3 regions of the Bacillus cereus group sp. RP37 genome follow, and region 1 is predicted to be linked to each of the others. Evidence: riboswitches for the same ligand, from Rfam matches in the RefSeq annotation. Region 1 holds a riboswitch; each other region holds the start of a gene.

Region 1 (7,738 bases):
GGAATGTATGTATTCCTTGCTGATTTGCCAGATGGAGTACATATGAATACACCGTTAAGTACGGCGGAAGGATTATTAGAATGGAAAGAAATTGATTGGATATTAGATGGTGATAATAGAGGTGTAGTTAGCAATTTACAAAGATACTTACCAGTAGTATTAACAGAAGAAAATCAGTTAGAGCATATATTCACATATGACAACCGGAATATTATTAATTATACAACTGTATTTTTGACAGAAGATGATGCGAACAAAAGGTATGAAAAACAACTCGTTTCTCAATAGGAAAAATATGAAAACAATCACTCTTATAATCTAGTAGATAATATTGTAATAGAGCAATCGGCTAGATAAGAATTGGGATGATATTACTTTTCTTATATTAACAGAGTAAATAAAGCGATTTGAAGGGGGGAACTCAAATTATGGCATTCAAAAACGAGGACGAACTAAATAAAGCTTTCGAGGCAGCTAAAGCGAGTTTAGCAATAGACGGTATGACCGTTACAAAAGAAATGGAAAAAATTATTAAAGCGAAGATAACAGGAAAGATAACGCACGAGCAACTTATTACATTAGCTGATGCGATTGCGAGACGTGAACGTACTTAACAATCTAGAAGCCACCACAAACTTTTGTTAAATAAACGAGAAAAAAGAGATGGCAGAACCATCTCTTTTTCATTTTCGTATACTCCATGATTAGCCACGAATCGCTTTAATAATAAAACGATGTTGCTTCACATCAAAATAACCTTTTTGTAAGATGATTTCATGTATACGATATAATTCTTCAAAATAACCTTCGACAGTAAAATCAGGAATTTGCCAAGGAATCGCTTTTAAATAATAGACGATAGCGCCAATATCATAAAAACGTTGAAAAGGAAATTCTTCTTTTGCTTCTAAAATAGTAAATCCATTTTCATTTAGTTCATTACATGCAGTTTCCAGAGACCAACTTGCAAATTCGCTATTTAGATGTATACCAAACTGCTCATTAAGTTCCGCACAATCGAGACCACCAACTTGTTGTGTAAGAAATATTCCATTAGGAGAAAGGATTCTTTTTACCTCAAAGGCAGCATATGATTCATGTTGATTCACAATGAAATCAAACTGACCATCTTGAAATGGTAAAGCAGTATCCTCAGTTACCTCTACAACAGTAACCCCTAAAGGCTCTAATTTCTTTCGAGCAATTGGCACGTTTGGAGCGTAACCCTCAGTCGCATAAATAGTTGACGGGAACGGTTGTAACATAGACAAAAACTCTCCGCCGCCAGTCCCCATATCAAGCATTGATTTTGCACGCTGCATAAGCTGGAAAGCAGTGCTGCCGTACGACCACGATAAAGGTTCGCTATTCATTCGACCAGTTTCTGAAATGAAAGAAAAATCCCAGCCGCTAAAATGTGTATTTGCACTTTCTAATAAAGTTAAAAATAATGGATCACGTTTCATAATTTTGTCCTCCTATTTTTTAACAAATGATATGATGAGAAAAGAAAAAGGGAGGACCTCTTATTAAAGTGAAGCGGTTTTACGTTTCGTGTTCGAATAGATTCATATAAATTTGCTCCTTGTGAGAATGGTTATTTATATATTCGGGATAATCGAGTGGAAATCCTTTGAATTTATTAGGGAAGGTGAGCGTACGATCAAATTTTGGATAGGGTATACAGTAAATCTACATTGTGCCAAGATATTTCACATTTCTATTACATAACAATAAAGTCGTACTGTTTATAAAAAAGTGGCACCGTTTTATCCCTTTGGATGTACTTATCTATGGGGATATTTTTATTAATAAAAGAAATAGATATATATACTGAATATAAAAACGTTTTAATTCTTTGAAAACATTCGATAATTTAGTATTGTTTATATATGGAATGTTTTATTTGTACGAAAAGAGGGTAATGGGCTAGATGAAAAAAATGAAAAATGTAATGTTGCTAGTGTTGTGTTTCTTATGTTTAAGTGGTTGTAATTATGAAGATGAAGATCAGGTGAAAAAATATGTGAAAAAAAAGCACGGAATTGATGTGATTGTAACACATTGGGGTGCTATACATGAAGGGAATATGGGACATACATATCATACTGTTCAAGCAAAAAACAATAAAAATATTCAATTTAGAGTAGAGGTAGATGGTTTCTTATATTCAAGAATAAAAGGGGATGAATATCAATACGGAAAAAAAACATATGAGGAATATAAGAAATTTAAGCCAATGCTAGAGGAAATGAAAAAATTAGGTTACGTAGAACCTGAAAATAAAAATGTTTTTCAATATATAGTGGATGATGATATAGAGGAGAAACCAACTGATGAGTTATTATTAACTTTAAAAACGAGTGACAAGATTGATTACAGTCAATTTGAATCAAAAGAATTAGATCGTTTATATGCTCTAATCCAATTCATTCAGAAGAGTAATAAAAAGATAACAAAACTTGAAATTGAGGATTATAATGGTGAATCTATAGGCCTCCCTTTTCATAATGTGCAAAAAGCTATAACGAAAGAAGAACTGCTTTTAACAATGAAAAACACCGTAAGTGGTTATTGGACATATTTGATTCAAACTGAAACAAAAGTAGGCCAAAGGTTAAATGAAATTCAAAATGATCGTTTTGTAATTGAAGATATTACTTGTTCACACCCGAAAGACGGCAATTGTCTAGAGTATGAATTGACTTTAGTTTTCAATGACAGTGAGATAAAATATAGAAATGATTCCTATGTAATAGAGGATTTGAGAAAGGTAGTCACTATTCTTAAAGAAGAACTATATAATAAGGAATTTAACATATTTTTAAGGAACAAGGATGGAACAAGTTATTCACTCTGGCTATCATCAGAAAAAATCAAGAAAAGTAATAACATAGAAGAGTTAGTAAAATAAAGGTATAAAGAAGAATTTTAAAGCACTTTTTACGTTTATAATTGCTTTATATAAAAGGAAAAAACGCTTATACTTCATTTTTGAAGCATAAGCGTTTTTGTTTAAAATACTTAAAAAGAAAAATCTTTTGGTAAAGTACCATTTTTAAGCACCGTTCGTAACCCATGTTTTATAATCCAAGGGTTAACAGGATACTGGTTATCGCGTAATTGCTGCAACCATTGAAAAACGAGTTCTTTATCTTCTTTCGTAATATCGTTAATATGATTGGCTACTGATTTTTGGACATATTTAGAAGGGTCATTCATTAATGGCTCTAAAAGTTTTAAATTGTTCTTAAAGTCACCTTTCAGAGCTCCTATTTTTTTAGCCCAAGGAAGTCTTGGTCTTGTACCTTCGGAAACTAATCTCCTAATGTGGCTGTTTTCGTCATGAATCCACTGTTGTAATATGTTTAGTGTATCTTCATGATATGTTTCAAGAAAAGGCCGAATGGCATATTCAGCAGTATTCCTTTTTGTTATTTCATACATTGCGTTGAATGAGGTTTCAAAATCGTTAAGCCCATATTTTTCAACGTATTTTGCAATAGGCATGTACATATATCCGTTTGTAAATGTGCCTACTTCTGTTGTATTTTCTGGTCCCAATGTTTTCAGTAATATATGTATTGCTGCATGAAAATCTTTTTGTAAAGCATTGTGTAATTCATCTGCAATTACTTCAATACGCTGCTTTAACTCTAAACTTTCAACTTTACATGTTACGGAAGATACGAAGTTTCTTTTCGAGAAAGTAGGAACGTGTTTACAAATAGAATCAGCCATACTTTCTGCTAATTCTTCATTAAATAAAAATTTCAACGGAACATATTTACCCATGTTTTCACCTCGGTGGTCAAATAAAAACAATTTTTATTTTTTAATCGACAATCCATAAACCAAAGTCTCACTCGGAGTCGTAATACTAAAACCAGTCGTCTTATAATCAAGTTTCACCGTATCACCAGTGTAGTCTTTCGTGAATGAATCCATTTGTACGATAAGCTCTGCATCTTCATATACAACGTCATCTGCATCATATGTATCCCAAATTAAATCCACATCAACGAAAATACTACAAGAGTTTGTCATTGTTCCTCTAATGCGAATGATCTTTTTGTCTTCACGTTCTAATCTATGTATAGCTGCTTTTGCTTCATCAGTAATACGAATGTTCATGGTATCCCAACCTTTATTTATATTTCCTTTATTATTGCAAAAACAGGAGCAATAGGGAAGGGAGAAGCATTGGAATAAAAAACGAGCAAACAAATTTGTTTGCTCGTTTTACTTTATTTTAGTTCACATTTATCAAGTGGAATCACTTTCGTTTTCTTCGTAAATTTATATCCTAACCATAGTACTAAGAAAAGTGGTAAACCGATATAAGAAACGAGTACACCGTTCCAATCGATTGATTCGCCCATAAATGCGCCGTAGTTTTGACCTAAAATTACGATGACACAAAGTGCAAATGCGAAGATTGGACCGAACGGGAACCATTTCGCTCTATATGGTAAGTCTTTTAAATCTTTACCTTGAGCGATATATGCTTTACGGAAACGGTAATGACTAATTGCGATTCCGACCCATGCGATAAAGCCAGACATTCCAGATGCGTTTAATAACCAAATGTATACAACACCGTCACCGAATAATGAGGCAATAAAAGCGATACTACCGACAATTGACGTTACGATTAATGCGTTAACAGGTACACCGCGGCTATCTAATTTACCAAGAAACTTTGGTGCTTTTCCCTGGCGAGCTAGATCCCAAAGCATACGAGTTGATGCATACATACCAGAGTTACCAGCAGACAGTACTGCCGTTAAAATAACAGCGTTCATAACAGAAGCAGCAAAGGCAACGCCCGCTTTTTCAAAAATAAGTGTAAATGGACTTACTGTTACATCGCTTGCAGCAAGGCTTTCAGTCGTATAAGGAATTAATAAACCGATAACGAGAATCGCAAGGATATAGAATAAAAGAATACGCCAAAAGATCGAGCGAATTGCTTTTGGAATGTTACGCTCTGGATCAGCAGTTTCACCAGCAGCTACTCCTAATAATTCAGTTCCTTGGAAGGAGAAACCAGCAGCCATAAATACACCGATAATTGCCATAATGCCGCCATTAAATGGTGCATCTGCAACAGTGAAGTTTTTAAAGCCAACAGATTCGCCGCCCATAATTCCAAAAATCATCATGAAGCCGACAATTAAAAAGATAATAATAGTAACTACTTTAATAAGTGCGAACCAATATTCAGATTCACCAAACCCTTTAACAGATAAATAGTTTAAAAGGAAAATAATAGCTAAACATAATCCACTCCAAATAAGAGAAGGAGTATCTGGGAACCAAAATTTCATAATTAATGTTACAGCAGCTAGTTCAGCAGCAATTGTAATGGCCCAGTTATACCAATAGTTCCATCCAAGTGCAAAGCCAAGTGATGGATCAACAAACTTTGTTGCGTACGTACTAAAAGATCCAGTAACAGGCATGTAAGCTGCGAGTTCAGCTAAGCTTGTCATTAAAAAGTAAACCATAATTCCAATTGCGGCGTATGCAATTAATGCACCGCCAGGACCAGCAGAATGGATAACACCACCGCTAGCAAGAAATAGTCCGGTACCGATTGTACCACCGAGAGAAATCATCGTAAGGTGACGAGATTTTAATCCGCGTTTTAATTCACCCTGTCCTTGTGTAGTTTGCGTTTTAGAGGTAGATTGATTTGTTGCGCTATTCATGTTCAACACTCCTTTTCTTGTAGGTTAGGAAGGAGCGGGGGAGAAAAATACAAAAAACCGCCAAAGGAATTTGGCGGAACGTTTCACAAATAACCACCCCATCATACCCTTCCGTTAAGATAGCACCCCACGTTTACACGGTAATTTTGTAAACGTGACAGTTCTGTTCCTTTCGGAGACAGCCCCAGCTTATACTTCCAGAGAAGAAATATAAACTTCGGCAACTTTTCCTTTCAAACGAAGTCAGGGACATTCTCAGTGTCTCGTCCGTTTTACTTTTAAAAGTCGCAACCTCTACCTCATCGGATTGATGAGGATTTTATATATTGCTAAGATTTTTAATATATGGCAATTGTAATGAGTTTCTGAATATATTGCAAGATATTTTGTTAGGAAAAGTCAAAAAATATCGGTTATTGTATAGGAAACGCTTGCAAAACTCCACCCGAACCTACTGTTATGTAACAAAAAATAAAGAAAGAAATTGTTATACAAATGTTTCGCAAAAAATATTGGAAAACCCTTTAAAAATAAAAGAAAATTCTGAAAATATAATTCGACATAACTATTAAAAGAGGATTATTCCTTAAATTCGTTTCAAAGAATAAGTATAAATTTGATAAATAGAATGAATATTCTTTTTATTTCTGATAAAATTGAGGTATTGTTTAATTGAAAAGGGGAAATCAACATGAAATTAGAAACAGAAAGGCTCTATATAGTGCCGTGTACAAAAGAGAGTATTCACGTTGCTAACGAGCAAGGATATAATAGTGGTCCACATATTGTAGGGCATGTAGAAAATATAAAGCAAGATAAGGATTTATTACCTTGGGGCGCGTGGTATGTCATTCGAAAAGAAGATGACATCGTTCTAGGTGATGTAGGGTTTAAAGGGAAACCAAATGAGGAACATACAGTAGAAATTGGTTATGGATTTATTGAGAAATATTGGAATAAAGGGTATGCAACAGAAGCTGTAAGAGAATTAATAAATTGGGCTTTTCAAACAGAACAGGTAGAAACAATTATTGCAGAGACACTTCTAGAAAATGATGGATCGATTCGTGTATTAGAGAAATTACATATGAAAAGAATTGGCACTACAGAGACAATGATAAATTGGAGAATGGAAAAATAAAAAATACCGCTCGAAGTATATCGGGCGGTATTTTTATCGTTATGGTAGCATTTGCTTTTGATCATTCGGATATCCGGCGGTCGATGCGTTAGAATGTTTGGAATGATTGCGAACAGCAATGAAAATAGAAATAATAACGACAAGACCAACTGCCACGTAAGAAAGTGAAATAATAGTTGGATCCACTTTAAATGTAGTAAGCAGTGTACGAATGTTTGTAAAGATAATAAGGCCACCAACTAATACGCCAAGTAAATGAGAAGGTACGATGCGCACTAACCACGCGGCGATTGGTGCCGCAACGATACCACCGAGCATGAGAGAAAATACCCAAACCCAACTTACTTGTTCCCAGCCAAGTGAAATGAAAAATCCAATTGTTGCAGCGAGTGAAACAGGAAATTCACTCGTATCTACAGAGCCGATAACTTTTCTAGCTTCGTTTCCTCTTGCTAAAAGTACAGGTGTCGTAATTGGACCCCAGCCACCACCACCAGTTGAATCAACGAATCCAGCGAATAAGCCAAGCGGAACAAGCTGTTTAGCAGACATACGTTTCTTTGAAGTGACAATTTGTTTTTGAATGATGAATCGTAATAAAATATAAACCCCTAAAGTAAATAAAAATACGGAAATGTACGGTTTAATTACATCGCCAGGTAAATTACTTAAAAAACATGCCCCAATAAATGCGCCAACTGCTCCTGGCAATGTAAGCCTGGAAACGGTATATTTATCAACGTTTCCAAATTTGATGTGGGATGCACCAGAAGCGGCGGTTGTAACGACTTCAGCTAAATGAACAGATGCGGAAGCGACAGCAGGTGCGATACCAAACATTAGTAAAAGTGAGGTAGATGTTACCCCATACGCCATTCCAAGT
Region 2 (7,738 bases), 1.3 Mb from region 1:
CCAGTACTACAATCTTCATTCGAATTATCATCAATGGGAATTCGTGTTGATAGTAAATCACTTGATGAACAGTTAACGAAAACGGGTGAAGATTTCAAACGTGAGTATGATTTCCATAAAGGGATATTAGAAGACGTACTACCATTAACAATTGGCGGTGGTATCGGACAATCAAGAATGTGCATGTACTTCCTACGTAAAGCACATATTGGTGAAGTTCAATCTTCTGTATGGCCTGACGATTTACGTGAAGCTTGCAAGAAAGAAAACATTCATCTGTTTTAATAGAATTATGAGGGAGAGTAGCTCAGGGATAGAGCTATCCTCCCTTTTTTGTTGTGTAAACGAGTGGTTTACAGAGAGTTTTACTAATGGTTTCTTTCATTTATATCTCTTTTTATGTAATAATTTGTTAAAGGAGGGGACGTTATGAGCATAGGAGAACAGCTGAAAAAATTACGAGAACTAAAGGGGTTTTCGCAAGAGGATGTTGCTAAAAAGATTGGTGTGACGAGGCAAGCAGTGTATAAGTGGGAAAATGATAAAAGCTTTCCGGATATTGAAAATTTGATTTTATTGAGCGAAATGTATAATGTTACGCTTGATGAATTAATAAAAGGTAATCAAGATTTAAAAGAAAAAATACATATTGATGAAGAAGATGAGGATTTTGAGAAAGAGAATGAATTTGGTTTTTATATTGGATGTGGTTTGCTAATTGTGAGTGCTTTCATTGATTATGAAGGAATGCAAGAGATCTTATTAGGAATTTCACTATTCATGATGGTTTTTTACACTGACATGAAGAAAGTTATTTTGAATGAGTTCCGATCGTTTTTTAATAGAAAAGATATATATGATAAGAAGTGAGAAGAGTCCGTTATATTTCCTAGGAAAGGGTATAACAAGTAATTGAATTGTTTTATAATGATTTTGGGATGTTGATAGTATGTTAAAAAGTTCAAACAAGCATAACCCCGTTCTAAAGCTAGGACGGGGTTAAAAATCTAAGTTTTATTCAACAATAGTGCTCTTTTTATTGAATAAGAATTTTCTTCAAATATTTTCACTTCAGTAAAGGTTTTTTATAAAACATCACCTACTTATTTGTTACCGAGTTCTTCCGCTAAACCGATTAAAATTCCTTCGGTTCCACGAATGTAGCAGAGTCGATACGAGTTCTCATACTGAACTACTTCGCCAACGAGCTCTGCACCATGCTTAGTAAGTCTGGATACCATTTCATCAATGTCTTCAACGGTGAACATGACGCGCAGATAACCGAGGGCGTTTACAGGAGCTGCCCGGTGATCTGCTATAGTAGGTGGGGTGAGAAATCGCGAAAGTTCAATTCGGCTGTGACCATCTGGCGTAACCATCATAGCAATCTCTACGCACTGGGAACCGAGTCCTGTTACGCGACCAGCCCATTCACCTTCAACAGTAGCTCGCCCTTCGAGATTCAAGCCAATCTCCTCGAAGAAAGAGATTGCGTTATCAAGGGATTCTACAACGATGCTGACATTGTCCATTCGTAGTAATCTGTTGTTTGTCATAGTCTTTATCTCCTTATATGTATAAATTTATTATCTAATTATCCTTATAATTATACTAAAATCTCTTCTAAACAAAAAACACCTTGTCACAGTGTAGGAAAATGTGACAAGGTGTTTTCGGGTATAGTATATAACACCTTGTTAACGAACAACACTTCCTAAATCCTCTACTATTGAAATATGCGCGAACTTTATTTCGTGAATGCTATCATTTCAAGAATTTGATAATGTAGTTGCTATTCGATAAAATAACTTCGAGTTTCCCACAAAATATTCCTATCCTGTACGCAAATGGCTCGATTGTTGTAAATAACTTTCTTGTCACTCTATACAAAGCAAACAGCTTTCTATTTATATAGGAAGGAAATAGATTAATATGGGTTTGTAAGCTGTAATCCAAATGTAAAATTAACTCATCTGAACCAAAGGCTCAACTTTCGCCATAAATGATTGATGCAGTGCCTCCACACCTGTTACTAAATGAAGGCGGTCAATAACGACAGACACTTTAATTTCTGATGTACTTACCATTTTAATATGAATATTTTCTTCTTTTAAAGTAGTGAACATATTCGCAGCGACACCTGGGTTAGATACCATACCTGATCCTACAATTGATACTTTTGCTAAATGATTTTCATATTCTACAGATTCATAGTGTAGTGTTTCTTGATTTTGTTCCAATACCTCTAAAGTTTCTCTTAAATCATTAGAGTGGATTGAGAAGGAGAGGTGAACAGTTCCTTCATTTGTAATACTTTGAATGATGATATCTACATTAATATGTGCCGCTGCTAATGTAGAGAAAACTGTTGAAAGTGCACCTTGTTCCAATCCTTTCATTGTGACGCGTGTAATATTATCTTCAAATGCAATACCTTTAACGATTGATTGTTGTTCCATGTTACATTCTCCTTTTACAATTGTTCCGTTTTCTTGTTCCATACTTGAGCGAACTTCTAAAACGACATTATGATTTTTAGCAAACTCAACCGCACGCGGGTGTAATACACCAGCACCGAGGTTTGCAAGTTCTAACATTTCGTCATAAGAAATTTCATCTAATTTATAAGCGTCTTTTACAACTCGTGGGTCCGTCGTGTATACGCCTGTCACATCCGTGTAAATATCACATTTTTTTGCTTTCAGTGCAGCGGTTAATGCAACAGCAGTTGTATCAGAGCCACCGCGTCCAAGTGTTGTAATTTCATGTTCTTCACTGACTCCTTGGAACCCAGCTATAATAACAATCGTGCCTTCGGCAAGATAAGATTGAATACGATCTGTATGAATGTCAGTAATCCGTGCATTACTATGTACAGATTCTGTCGTAATACCAGCTTGCCATCCTGTTAATGAAATTGCATGATAGCCTTTTGCTTGCAGTGCCATCGTTAATAATGAAATAGTTACTTGTTCTCCTGTAGATAGAAGCATATCCATTTCACGTTTACTTGGATTTTCTGTAATAGCGTTAGCGAGTGCGACAAGTTCATCCGTGCTTTTTCCCATTGCTGAAACGACAGAGACAATGCTATGACCTCGTTCATATTCTTCAATAATTAAATTTGCTACATGTTGAATGCGTTCGACGCTTCCGACAGAAGTGCCACCAAATTTTTGAACAATTGTTTCCATTACAAATTCCTTCTTTCGTCTATTTTTAAGAATAGATTAGGAAATATATAAATCCCAATACTCCTGTAGTTACCAGAAAGACAAACAAAAAACACCATCTCAAATAAGTGAGGATGGTGCTGTTACAGGAAAAGGGAAACAGAAAACGGAGCTAATAAAAAAACCGCCAAAAAAGGAATATCATAAAAAATGATATCTCTTTTTTGTAGATAGCTCTTCATACGTACACGTCTGTACATATGACAGTTCTGTTTCTATTCGAAAACAGCCCCAATTGATAAATGCAGAGAAATTTATCAATTTCGGCAATACTTCCTTTCATCTAAGTTCATAGACATCTCTGTGTCTCCATTAGACTACTCATAAGTATCGCAACCTCTATCTCACGTTTTAGGCGAGAGTGTTTGATTTATGAAGTTGTTGGTAACATTTGTTTTATAATAATTTAAATTTTTCGGGGAATCAAGTGTTTTATATATATTTTAAAAATTCTTTCTTTTTTTATGGGGAAGTTTGTGAAAAATGTAGCAAAATAAATTCATTGCATGTACATTAAATTTATAGTGCATTGGAGGTGGAAGAATGAAGAGGGAAAAGCCTATTTATGTTTCGGCAGAAATGAACACAACAATGGAGAAATTATGGGAATATACGCAGGAACCAGATATACATACAGAGTGGGATGCCCGCTTTACTGAAATTTCTTATTTAGAGAAAAAAGAAGGAGAACCACAGAAGTTTTTATATAAAACAAAGATCGGATTTGGACTTGAAATAGCTGGAGAAGGGGAATCAATAGGTGAGATAAGAAAAGAAACGGGTGAAAGAATTTCTTCTTTAAAATTTTGGACAGATAGTAAATTATCTCTTATTCAAATAGGGCGTGGTTATTGGAAGTATACACCGACCGAAGAACACATTCATTTTGAGACGCAATATGATTATGATACGAGGTTTGGTCGTATAGGGAGTGTAATAGATTCCTATATGTTTCGTCCGTTATTAGGTTGGGCGACAGCTTGGAGTTTTGATGCTTTAAAATTATGGTTAGAAAAGGGACTTCATCCTAGATTACTAATTAGAAAAACAATGACATATTGGCTCGTATGTTTTTTATTTGCTTTTGTATGGATGTATCAAGGGATAGTGCCGAAACTAGTTTTTACTCATTCAGAAGAAGTAAAGATGCTATCTGTGATGATTGGTTCAACTGAACATAGTATTTTTGTACTTAAAATAATTGGATTGCTAGAAATTATTTTTGGTGTCATATGGCTGTTGCCATTTCCAAAACAAAAAGTATTTATCGTACATATTTTTATGTTAATAGCCTTAATGATAGCGGCAGGATTTACGAATATCGTAAGCTTTACAGAGCCGTTTAATCCAATTACATTAAATATCCTACTGATAGGGTTATCGATTGTTGGTTATATAAATAGTTTTAATTTACCAAGTGCAAAAAATTGCAAGAGGACGAGAAAGGGATAATGTATGGCTAATATTTATGAGAGATTACTAGGAGATACTTATAAAAAACTTCATCCAGAATTACAGAAGCGGTATGCGATTACAGAAGATAATAGTTTCACAGGGGAAGGAAAGATGGATGAAATTTATGGAGGCTCTTTTTTCGTAAAATTAATATTAAAAATTGCATCGAAATTCCGTATGTTTTTCTCTGAGCGGGGGAAGGAAGTGCCATTTACAATACATAATACTGCTGAGCGAGATGAACATGGACATGAACTTGTGCGGTGGAATCGTACTTTTTATTTTCACAATAAGAAAAGATATTTTAATGCCGTTATGCAGTTGGATGAAGAGAATAATGAAATTGTGGATTGTTTTGGTGAACCGCACATACTTGTTTCTACATTGAATTTTCATATTGATGAGGTGGGGGCAATGCATATTTCTTCAAAGAAACAATGGTTTTTTATGTTTGGAAGAAAAATACCGTTACCTAGATTTTTATACGGAGAGGCAAAAATTGTAGAAAGTTATGATGAAACACTACAATGTTTTCGAATTCATGTACAAGTACGTAATCCGTTAATCGGTTCATTATTTTCATATAAGGGAACATTTGTGGAAAGGAAATAAATAGAATGAAAAATATAATAGTTGGGCTTGCTTGTTATATTATTTTTCTAATATGTGAGTGGTCAAATGTAAACCCAGTTGAAGCAATTATTTTATTATCTATTTTGTTATTTATACCGATGTCATTTTGCATTATTGATAAGAAAACAAGAAATGGATCGTATGTATTCTTTTATAAATTTGTATCGCTTTTATTTCCAATCGCAGCAATTAGTGCAATGCTAGCTTTCGTAACAAATCACTATTTCTTTGCACTACTTTGGTTTGTATATACAGGAATTGTTGCGTTATTTGGTGCAAGTAGATTGCTAGAAAGAGGATGGAAACCGTTAGAAGAGACGGCTATCGATAGTGCGTTTATGTATTTGTTTTTAGGTGGTTTTTGGTTTTTTGCTTCAGTAGCAAAGCTTTCCATTATGGACTTTAGTTCTGATATTGTTTTGCTTACCGCTGCACATTTTCATTATTCGGCATTTTTATTGCCGTTATCAGCTGGTTTAATTGGGAGAAAAAGAGAAAAGAGAAGTAAAGTGTATGATGCTATTATGTTTATCATCGTCATTTCACCTATGACAGTTGCAATAGGAATTACATACTCAAGGGTATTTGAATTTTTTGCAGTGTTCCTATATTTATGTGCGATTTATAGTTATGGTATTTATGTTTGGCGCACGAAATTTAATGCTATTAGTGCAAAGATTCTCCTAATCATATCGTCTAGTACACTCATGGTAACAATTATGTTTTCACTTATATATTCGTATGGGAATTTGACACATGTAATGACGATTACAATTGCTCAAATGGTTTGGATTCACGGTGTTGTCAATGGAATTGGAGTAGCGTTACCAGCATTTGTCGGTTGGATGATTGAAAAGAATGCTCCGAATTATAAATATTACGGGAAACCAATGAGCAGGTTAAGAGGAAATGCGACAGTTGGGGAAGCGTTTTTATATAACAGACATTTAATAGATAGCAAGGAATACAAAGGTTTAGTTGATAAAATGAATGATTTTCATAGTGAGGTATTTGACACGAAGAAGATTCCTTTAAGTATTATTCGATTTTATGAAAATACAAAAGAGTATGAGTTACAATCGCATATTAAATGGAATCGTTGGTTCCGCCCGCTTGCATTTTGCTATGAGAAAATCAGTAAACGTATCGAACAAATACATTTAGGAATGGGCGGCAAGTGGGAAACGATGCATGGCTCTATCGTTGGGATAATAGATGAGAAGGATGGAAGAGAGGATGTAAGGGCTTGGCTAAGAAAAAATGAAGCAGGAGAATCTATTTTTTTAGCTCTTTACTCAAAACATACACATGAGAATGAGACATACATGAATATCGGATTACCTTTACCATATTCGAATATGACAGGGGTTTTGAAATTATGTAATAAGAGTAATGATTTAATCATTACTAGTAAGCTGAGAAGAAATGGTAAGGGAGATGAGGGGATATATTTACATACGCGTTTCTTTACAATACGTTTACCGTTAGCAGAGACTTTTGTTATTAAAGAGGGCACGAATCACATATTAGAAGCTAATCATAGAATGTGGATATTTGGAGTTAAGTTTTTAGAAATTGATTATGAGATTAAGAAAATAGAAGGGAAGTAAGAAAAGCTTGGAGAGATTCCAAGCTTTTTTACGTATGCGTAATTGTCATAGCAACTTGTTTATCCAAGTCTCGGTCCCAAACACGTTGAATTTCAAACGTACCTTTTTCAAAAAATAATGGGAATCTTTCTTTAAACCAATCTTGCATAGGAAGATTTAATGCTGTATCGATTGGTACCCATAATAATTCGCCCTCTGGAGGGTCCATAAGAAGTTCGCCTTCAAATGAATCTGTCCAATAGTTGAATACCATATATCGAACATTTCCCTTCGGATTTACATATTCGTCTAATCCCTTGAAAGTCAAATTAGAAACGTGCAGTCCAGTCTCCTCTTTCGCTTCTCGTATAGCAGCTTGTAATATGCTTTCTGGGAAATCTACTTTTCCGCCAGGAGCTATGTAGCCAGGAAAACCTCGATGATCGGGGCGTTTTATAAGTAAAACTTCATTATTTCGCTGGATCATACACATTGTATAGATGCGGTGCTCGATGTTATGTGAATTTAGAGGCATAATATTGTATTCTCCTTTATATTTATTTTGATAAATTTACCATAACATAATGGTTTCTTATATAATTGAAAAAGAATATTAGAAATTTTTAGTGAAATATTATAAAGTCTATAATCATTTGAAAAGAGGAGAGAGAAATGCAAGGGGAAGTACAAAGAGAAAAAGCTTTGGGGTATGTTGGTAAATTATTGTTGCCAGTTAAAGCGTCACGACATTTTAAGTTTTTGTGGATTGGGCAATTACTTTCGACTTTAGGGAGTTCTATAACGATGGTTATTTTGCCAGTCGTTGTG
Region 3 (7,738 bases), 2.1 Mb from region 1:
ATCCTTCCAATCATCCGTGTTTCTTCAGATGAGCAAGCAATTGAAATTGCTAACAAATCAGAGTTCGGCTTGCAAGCAAGTGTCTTCACAAAAGACATTAACAAAGCATTTGCAATTGCTAACAAAATCGAAACTGGTTCTGTTCAAATTAACGGACGCACAGAGCGCGGCCCTGACCACTTCCCATTCATCGGTGTAAAAGGTTCAGGTATGGGCGCACAAGGTATTCGTAAGAGCCTTGAGTCTATGACACGTGAAAAAGTAACTGTATTAAACTTAGTTTAATCTTATATGTAGAAGCTGATCTAGTTTTAGATCAGCTTCTTTTTATTTCACGATTTGTTTTTCCATAGGTAAATTCACACCTTCTACAGAAATTTGATACCCTAGCCATCGCTCAGCAATATGTTCAAATGATGAAACTGAGCCTGTTGTAAAAAATCGATGCTTCGGATTAAGATTGTCAGACAGAATTCCTTTGTGCTGTAAAATTGTGCTTAACTCTATCGCTGTTTCTTCTGCAGAACTAATAATCGTTACAGCCTCTCCTAACTCCTTTTTTATATAGGACTCTAAAAGTGGATAATGCGTACACCCAAGAATTAACGTATCTATATCTTCCTTCGTTAATGGCAGTAAAGCTTGTTTCACTTGCTGCATGACATATGCTGTGTCTTCTAATTGATTTTCTACAACTGTAGCTAAAGTCGGACATGCATGACTATGCACTTCCAAATATGTATCCAGCTCGTGTAATGCTTGTTCGTACATATTAGATTTTATCGTACCTACAGTTCCAATTACTCCAATTCTCCCTTTCTTTGTCACTTTAATTGCAGCTCTTGCTCCCGGATGTATAACACCAATAACCGGGATGGGAAGTGCTTCTTGCAACGCGGTCAATGCTGCAGCTGCACCAGTATTACATGCTACAACTAGAGCTTTTAATGGAAACTGCTTGAGGAACTCAACCATTTCAAATATGAAAGATTGTACCTCCTCTACACTTCTCGGCCCATACGGACAACGATCATTATCACCAATATAGTAAATGCTCTCTTTAGGCAATTGTCTTATAATTTCGCTCGCAACTGTTAATCCCCCAACTCCCGAATCTAATACACCTATTACTGAATGTTTATGACATACAGACATATACTTCATCCCCTTCTCAATCTTCTAGCGCCAATAACATTTATTATATTATGAAAATTCAATATTACATAACAATCCCTCTCCCTTTTAATCACAAACTCTTCCCTATAATCTGATTATTTCTATATCCATTGACGTATAAAAATTCATTTGTTACTCTTAAAGACGTTAATTTAATATTTAAATCCTCATTCGTATCTCGGTGAGGTAGAGGTTGCAGTCATTAAGAGTATCATTTCTGGAGATGTAGTGGCATTGATGAAGGAATGAGAAAGGAATGATTGCCGAAGTAAGCCCGTGTCCACCATGCACGCTTGCTGGGTCTGCATTTAATAAGTGCAGAACTGTCACAAACGAAACGTTTCGTTTGTGGAGAGCTATCGAGAGGTATGTCGTGGGTTTCTTATAAGATAGAAAGCATGTAGCGGCAAATTACGTGCTTTTTTTGTTTTGTTTGGGACTTCTCTTCTCTACTAAGAAGACATACATATCTCCTCGCTTGACTTGGTTATACTAACTTTGGAGGTATTTTCTATGCAACAAAAAAAATGGGGCTTTTGGGTACTAACAGCTTTCGTTGTCGGTAACATGGTTGGCGCTGGGATTTTCATGGTGCCAAGTACGTTGGCACAAACAGCAAGCCCTCTCGGTGTCACTTTAGCTTGGTTAACAACAGGGTTTGGTGTTTTAATGCTAGCTCTTGTTTTCGGTAATTTAGCAATTCGTCGTCCTGATTTAACGACAGGACCACAAAGTCATGCATATGCTTTATTCTCAACACCAAAAAAGAAAAAAATGGCTGGTTTCAGTATGGTATGGGGATATTGGGTTGCAAACTGGGCAAGTAACGTTGCCATCATTACATCTTTCGCGGGATATTTATCACTCTTCTTCCCAATTATGAAAGATACACGACTACTCTTTTCAATCGGCTCGTTCGATATAGAAGTCGGAAAACTAATTACATTTACGATTTGTTCCATCTTACTTTGGGGAACTCATATTATATTAACAAACGGTGTAAGCGGAGCTGGAAAGCTAAACTTCTTAGCAACAACAACGAAAGTAACTGGATTCCTTTTATTCATCGTCGTTACGTTATTTGCATTCGAAGCTTCTAAGTTTGGACAATGGTACACACCGATGATCGATAAATCAGGTGTATCACACGGCCTTCTTTCACAAGTAAACTTAGCTGCTCTTACAACGCTTTGGGCATTTATCGGAATTGAATCGGCAGTACTTTTATCAAACCGTGCTACCTCTCCTAAAACAGTAAAACGCGCAACAGTTGCAGGATTACTTATTACAGTTGCGATTTACTTAGGAATTACAATTTTAACAATGGGTGTACTTCACGTTGATACATTACAAGCTTCTGAACGTCCATTAGCAGATGCATTAAACGCTGCAATGGGTCATGGCGGCGGGAAACTGATGGCATTACTTGCTCTTACTTCCCTATTCGGTTCTATATTAGGCTGGATTTTATTAAGCTCAGAAGTACCGTATCAAGCAGCAAAAGAAGGTTTCTTCCCTTCCTTCTTCACAAAAACAAATAAAAAAGGAAGTCCAATTTACTCATTACGATTAACAAACATTATGTCGCAAGTGTTCTTATTCTCAACGTTATCAGGAACTATTGCGGAAGCTTATACATTCGTTATTACCGTATCAACACTGGCCTACCTCATTCCATATCTCGTTTCACCAATCTTCCAGTTAAAACTAGTCGCAACTGGTGAAACATATAAAAATGAAATGCGGGCAAGAATTACAGATGGTATAGTCGCAGTAATCGCACTTTGCTACGCACTATGGGTTATTAAAACAGGAGCATCCGATATAAAAACGTTCCTTCTCGGAATTGGTTTATTCGTAATCGGCTTTGCTTTCTATCCATTAATGAATCGTGATCAGAAAAAAAATAACGAAAAGAAAAACGAGCAAGTTGCATAACGCAATTTGCTCGTTTTTTCTTTTGTAAAACATATATAATAGAACAAAGAGGTGAAAACATGTCAATTGAATCGTTATGGAGCAGTCGCTTCCAACAACATATTCAAAATATCATTACATACTTTGCACGTATGATTAACGGTTTACTATATAGCTTTATCTTCGTTGCCTGTATAGGTGCTTACTATTACGCAAAGTTTCTTAAGACAGCTCCTTCTAAAGGACTATCTTTACTACTCATCACGATTGTACTTACATTCATTATAACGAGATGCCCTATCCGTACATTTATTCAGAAACCTGATGCTGTCTATTTACTCGCACTAGAAGAGAAATTAACATCTTATTTTAAAAAATCTCTTCTATATAATTACATCATTCAGCTTTTCCCATTATTATTTACGTTCCTTATTCTCGTACCACTTGCACTGCAATCATTACAATTAACTGTACCTTTCTTATGTACAATCTTTATCGTTTTAATGATTACGAAAGCTTGGAACATGTACATACATTGGATGTGGCGTGATGGTTATGAAAAAAATATATGGCTGATCATCCGTATTACTTGTAACGCCTTACTCATTTACATGCTGTTTTATTCGGCAAATGTTCTCATATTAGGCGGATTGCTCTTGCTACTTGCTTTCCTGCTTCTATACACGAAAAAACAGCCTACAAAACGAATACCGTGGGATTACATAATCGAACAAGAAGAGAAAATGGACGTTCGTTTTTATCAATTTGCTAGCATTTTCACCGATGTTCCGCAACTGAATAAGCAAGTAAATAAAAGAAAATGGCTTACAAATTGGATTGAACCTTTATTACATAAAAAAAGAGCAACTTTCTTCTATTTACATACACTAGCATTTTTACGTGGAAATGATTATTTTGGTATATATATTCGCTTAGGGTTAATCGGTGCTTTCGCCCTATACTTTATTCCAAATATATACGTAAAAGGTGCTATTGCTTACATCGTCCTATATATGATTTCTATGCAGCTTCGTTCTCTATGGAAATATTTTTCAGGAAATATTATTGTAGCATTATATCCAATTGATACTGAAAAACGAATGCATCAATTTCTTCGCTTAATCTTTATATTGTTAAGTATTCAACTCATTGTATTTTCAATTGTTATACTCATTGCTACGGGACAATTACTGCATGCTTTGATTATTATGGTGATCGGGGTAATCTGGATCAAATTTATTATTGTACCAAAAACGAAGCAACGTATTTCTTCGTTTTAACGAAAAGAAATATCTTAAAAGCCAAGGAGCGAATAAATTTTCTCCTTGGCTTTTTATTTTTAATTCTACACCTATCAAAAATCCCGGTAGGTTCGTCCTGTTTTTTCTTAAGCATAGAGTGCTAGACACCCCGCCTTCCCCTCCGGTGTTTTATAGCTTAATTATGATTTTTACATACAAAAACGATAATACATGTTTACGTCCTAATAAAAAGGGTATGTATTAAATTAACAGGGCAAAGGAACTGGAGGGAATGAAAAAACATGAATTAAAGTTTCACTTTATAAAAGGCATTGCTCAAAGAAGATTCTGGAACCGATACTATAATGTAAGGAGCTGACTGCAATGAGTAAAAAAATTGCTATTTTAATAACGGATTATTTCGAGGATACAGAATACACAGAGCCAGTAGAAGCTTTTAATCAAAAGGGATATGAATTAACAACTATTGAAACGGAAAAAGGGAAAACGGTACACGGTAAACAAGGAAAAAGTGAAGTCGTGATTGATAAAAGTATTGATGATGTTTCTCCAGAGGACTTTGATGCCCTCTTCATACCAGGCGGGTTTTCCCCAGATATACTTCGTGCAGATGAACGGTTTGTTCGCTTTAGTAAAGCATTTATGAATGCGGATAAACCTGTTTTTGCTATTTGTCATGGACCTCAGCTACTCATCACTGCACAAACACTTGAAGGACGTGATGTGACTGGATATAAATCTATTGAAGTCGATTTGAAAAATGCCGGTGGAAATTTTCATGACAAAGAGGTTGTCGTATGCCAAAATCAGCTAGTAACAAGTAGACAACCAGAGGACATCCCAGCGTTTATTGAAGAATCGTTGCGTATATTAGGATAGCTACTTTGATTAACCTCCTTTTATTTATATGAAAAAATTTAATCAGTGGGGTTTCATTCATCCCCCACTGATTATTAGCCCTCACCAACTGGTCGTTTACAGGCAAACAGACCTCCACAAACAGCGGAATAAATAAAAAGAAGGGAATCTAAAAGTTCAGTTTTAATAATTTTTTGGATCCCTCCTTTTTTCGTCCCAAAATTTCTAATCACTATTCATAGGCAGTTCTCATATAGTGAAAATGACTATACCATTCCAATCCATAATTTAAATAATCATTTTGCACATATATAAATACAAAAGATGGGAGCCTTATTTATGAATAACAATCCACCTTCAACGCCCCCAAATCCTACAGAAACAAATAATCGTGAAGTAAGCTTGCAAACGTTACGCGTCATTGGACTTATTGTACTGATTAGCGGCTACATATTAGTAGCTCTTTCTGAAGTAGGAACGTTAAAAAATCTTTTGCTACAGCCTAGCACTACTCCAAATTTAGCTGAAGTTGATCCGTTTTAAAAATTATATAAAAAGCGAGTCCCAGTATAACTGGTTCGCTTTTATATAGTTTCATCCAATCTGAGAAACATTTCTCTCATCCTCATACTTCTCTTTCCCTATCGCCTTCATAAATAATACAATACTGCTCATACCAACAATAAAGTACAGGGCACTCATGCCCCAAGATGCAAGAAATGAACCTAGCATAACACCTAATGCCCCGTTCATTTTTGCCACTTGAAAGACCATTCCGTTAATCGCCATATATGAACCTCTCGCCTCATTTGGCACCCTATCTGCCATAATAGATTGGCGCACTGGCACATACATCATCTCGCCTACCGTTTGGAAAAGCCCTGCAATTAATAAAATCCATAAAGTATTGCTCGTTCCGAGTATTGTAAAGCCAATCGTGTAAATGAATAAGCCTACATATAAAATTTTCAAATCGTTGAAGCTTTTCAGCATTTTAATAAGAAGTGCTGAACATAACACAACTAAAATTGTATTCTCTGCTGAAATCCAGCTCAGCATGCGAATACCTGTTAAATCAAACGTAAAACCATTCCCAAATAAAAAGTGCACCGTTTCAAATTCCTTCTGCAAACGCACTCCTAAATAATTATTTATTTGAAACTCTAAAGATAATGTACATATACTTGCTGCACAAAAAATTAAAAACGCTCTATCTTTCATCACGACTTTATAACTATCCGCCATATCTTTTAATACATTTTTCTTCTCCAGCGTTTTTCGTGCTACATACACTTCTTCCATATATACAGCCATCACATATAAAGTAATGGCTGCAACAAGCGTTAATACGATAAACAGTCGTAATCTATAGTTTTCAAATAGTAATCCGCCAAATATTGCTCCAATTGCAATTGATAAATTAATAGCCCAATAGTTAATGCTGTACATCACTTTTCGATTCTCAGGTGTACTCACATCAATTAACATCGCTTCAGTCGCTGGATTCATAAGTCCAGATCCTAAGCTATTCACTAACATAAATACGAACGTTAACCACGGTGAGTCTACATAATCTGAATTCGCAACTCCCATACAAGCAATGGAAATGACTTGTATACTTTGGCCAATAATCATCACTTTTTTACGACCGAGCCGATCTCCAACATATCCACCATATAAACCTATTACTAATGAAGCTATGACATTAATGAGTAGTAAAGCACCAGCAATCGCACTACCTAACTTTATGGAAAAATAAATCGCCATAAATGGAAAAATCATCGTGGACACAGTACGTGTTAAAAACGAAGTTATAATTCTAATTTTGATATTTCGATGCATACTCCAAAATCCCATTGTTCCCCCTCCTTATGCTTACTTATTTTACTTTGAAAAAGAGGAAGAAAAAGGTTAGAATATTCTAAAGAGTTTCCCCTTTTATAAAAGGAAGTGTATATGCATGAAGATTATGGACTATTACATTCGGTTAAGATTACACGCACAAGATCAACAACATATCCGAAATAGCTTACAAGAATTAGCGGATGTTTTATATTGCAGTACGAAAAACGTAAAGATTTTATTAAAGAAAATGAGCGAGGAACAATTAATTCACTGGACTCCAGGGCGAGGCCGCGGGAATAAAACGGAAATTAAATTTGCGCATAGTTTCCTAGAAGCGATTGAATCCTATACAGATGAACTGTTAACGCAAGAAAAGTTAAAGGATATTTTTCTTCTTTTAAAAGAACCCCTACCTCTTGCACTTCAAAAAAAGATAGAAAATAAACTGCATCATCATTTTGGATACGAACCTTCAAACGATATGTACGATATATTAAAGATTCCTATATCGAGAAAGATATTCCCATTAGATCCGGCCTTTGTGGCTGTAACTACGGAGAGCCATCTTACGAGTCAAATTTTTGACACGTTAGTCGTTTATAACGATGTTACTGAAAAAATGGAACCACACATTGCGCATACGTGGGAATTAAGTGAAGACGGGCTGACGTGGACCTTTT

The links. Region 1 has a riboswitch for lysine ahead of QCI44_RS12635 (amino acid permease). Riboswitches for the same ligand answer to the same signal wherever they lie in the genome.
Positions count from the first base shown of each region.
Region 2: it holds a riboswitch for lysine, as region 1 does, so the genes downstream of both, QCI44_RS19320 (aspartate kinase) here and QCI44_RS12635 (amino acid permease) in region 1, are expected to answer to the same signal.
Region 3: it holds a riboswitch for lysine, as region 1 does, so the genes downstream of both, QCI44_RS23910 (amino acid permease) here and QCI44_RS12635 (amino acid permease) in region 1, are expected to answer to the same signal.

Region 1 is NZ_JARVHP010000001.1:2,376,283-2,384,020, forward strand. Features, by position in the region: gene QCI44_RS12605 (NUDIX hydrolase) at 1-288, shown strand, start outside; gene QCI44_RS12610 (antitoxin VbhA family protein) at 429-614, shown strand; gene QCI44_RS12615 (class I SAM-dependent methyltransferase) at 705-1,466, opposite strand; gene QCI44_RS12620 (hypothetical protein) at 1,934-2,914, shown strand; gene QCI44_RS12625 (DNA alkylation repair protein) at 3,025-3,795, opposite strand; gene QCI44_RS12630 (iron-sulfur cluster biosynthesis family protein) at 3,829-4,134, opposite strand; gene QCI44_RS12635 (amino acid permease) at 4,248-5,714, opposite strand; lysine riboswitch at 5,827-6,019, opposite strand; gene QCI44_RS12640 (GNAT family N-acetyltransferase) at 6,406-6,855, shown strand; gene QCI44_RS12645 (sulfite exporter TauE/SafE family protein) at 6,895-7,738, opposite strand, start outside.
Region 2 is NZ_JARVHP010000001.1:3,662,615-3,670,352, reverse strand. Features, by position in the region: gene asnA (aspartate--ammonia ligase) at 1-285, shown strand, start outside; gene QCI44_RS19330 (helix-turn-helix domain-containing protein) at 430-870, shown strand; gene QCI44_RS19325 (VOC family protein) at 1,104-1,556, opposite strand; gene QCI44_RS19320 (aspartate kinase) at 1,965-3,194, opposite strand; lysine riboswitch at 3,397-3,583, opposite strand; gene QCI44_RS19315 (DoxX-like family protein) at 3,777-4,685, shown strand; gene QCI44_RS19310 (DUF4166 domain-containing protein) at 4,689-5,300, shown strand; gene QCI44_RS19305 (YndJ family protein) at 5,306-6,931, shown strand; gene QCI44_RS19300 (8-oxo-dGTP diphosphatase) at 6,960-7,445, opposite strand; gene QCI44_RS19295 (MFS transporter) at 7,583-7,738, shown strand, end outside.
Region 3 is NZ_JARVHP010000001.1:4,525,864-4,533,601, forward strand. Features, by position in the region: gene gapN (NADP-dependent glyceraldehyde-3-phosphate dehydrogenase) at 1-285, shown strand, start outside; gene racE (glutamate racemase) at 328-1,155, opposite strand; lysine riboswitch at 1,356-1,543, shown strand; gene QCI44_RS23910 (amino acid permease) at 1,690-3,114, shown strand; gene QCI44_RS23915 (ABC transporter permease) at 3,174-4,373, shown strand; gene QCI44_RS23920 (type 1 glutamine amidotransferase domain-containing protein) at 4,719-5,234, shown strand; gene QCI44_RS23925 (hypothetical protein) at 5,553-5,756, shown strand; gene QCI44_RS23930 (MDR family MFS transporter) at 5,808-7,070, opposite strand; gene QCI44_RS23935 (SgrR family transcriptional regulator) at 7,174-7,738, shown strand, end outside.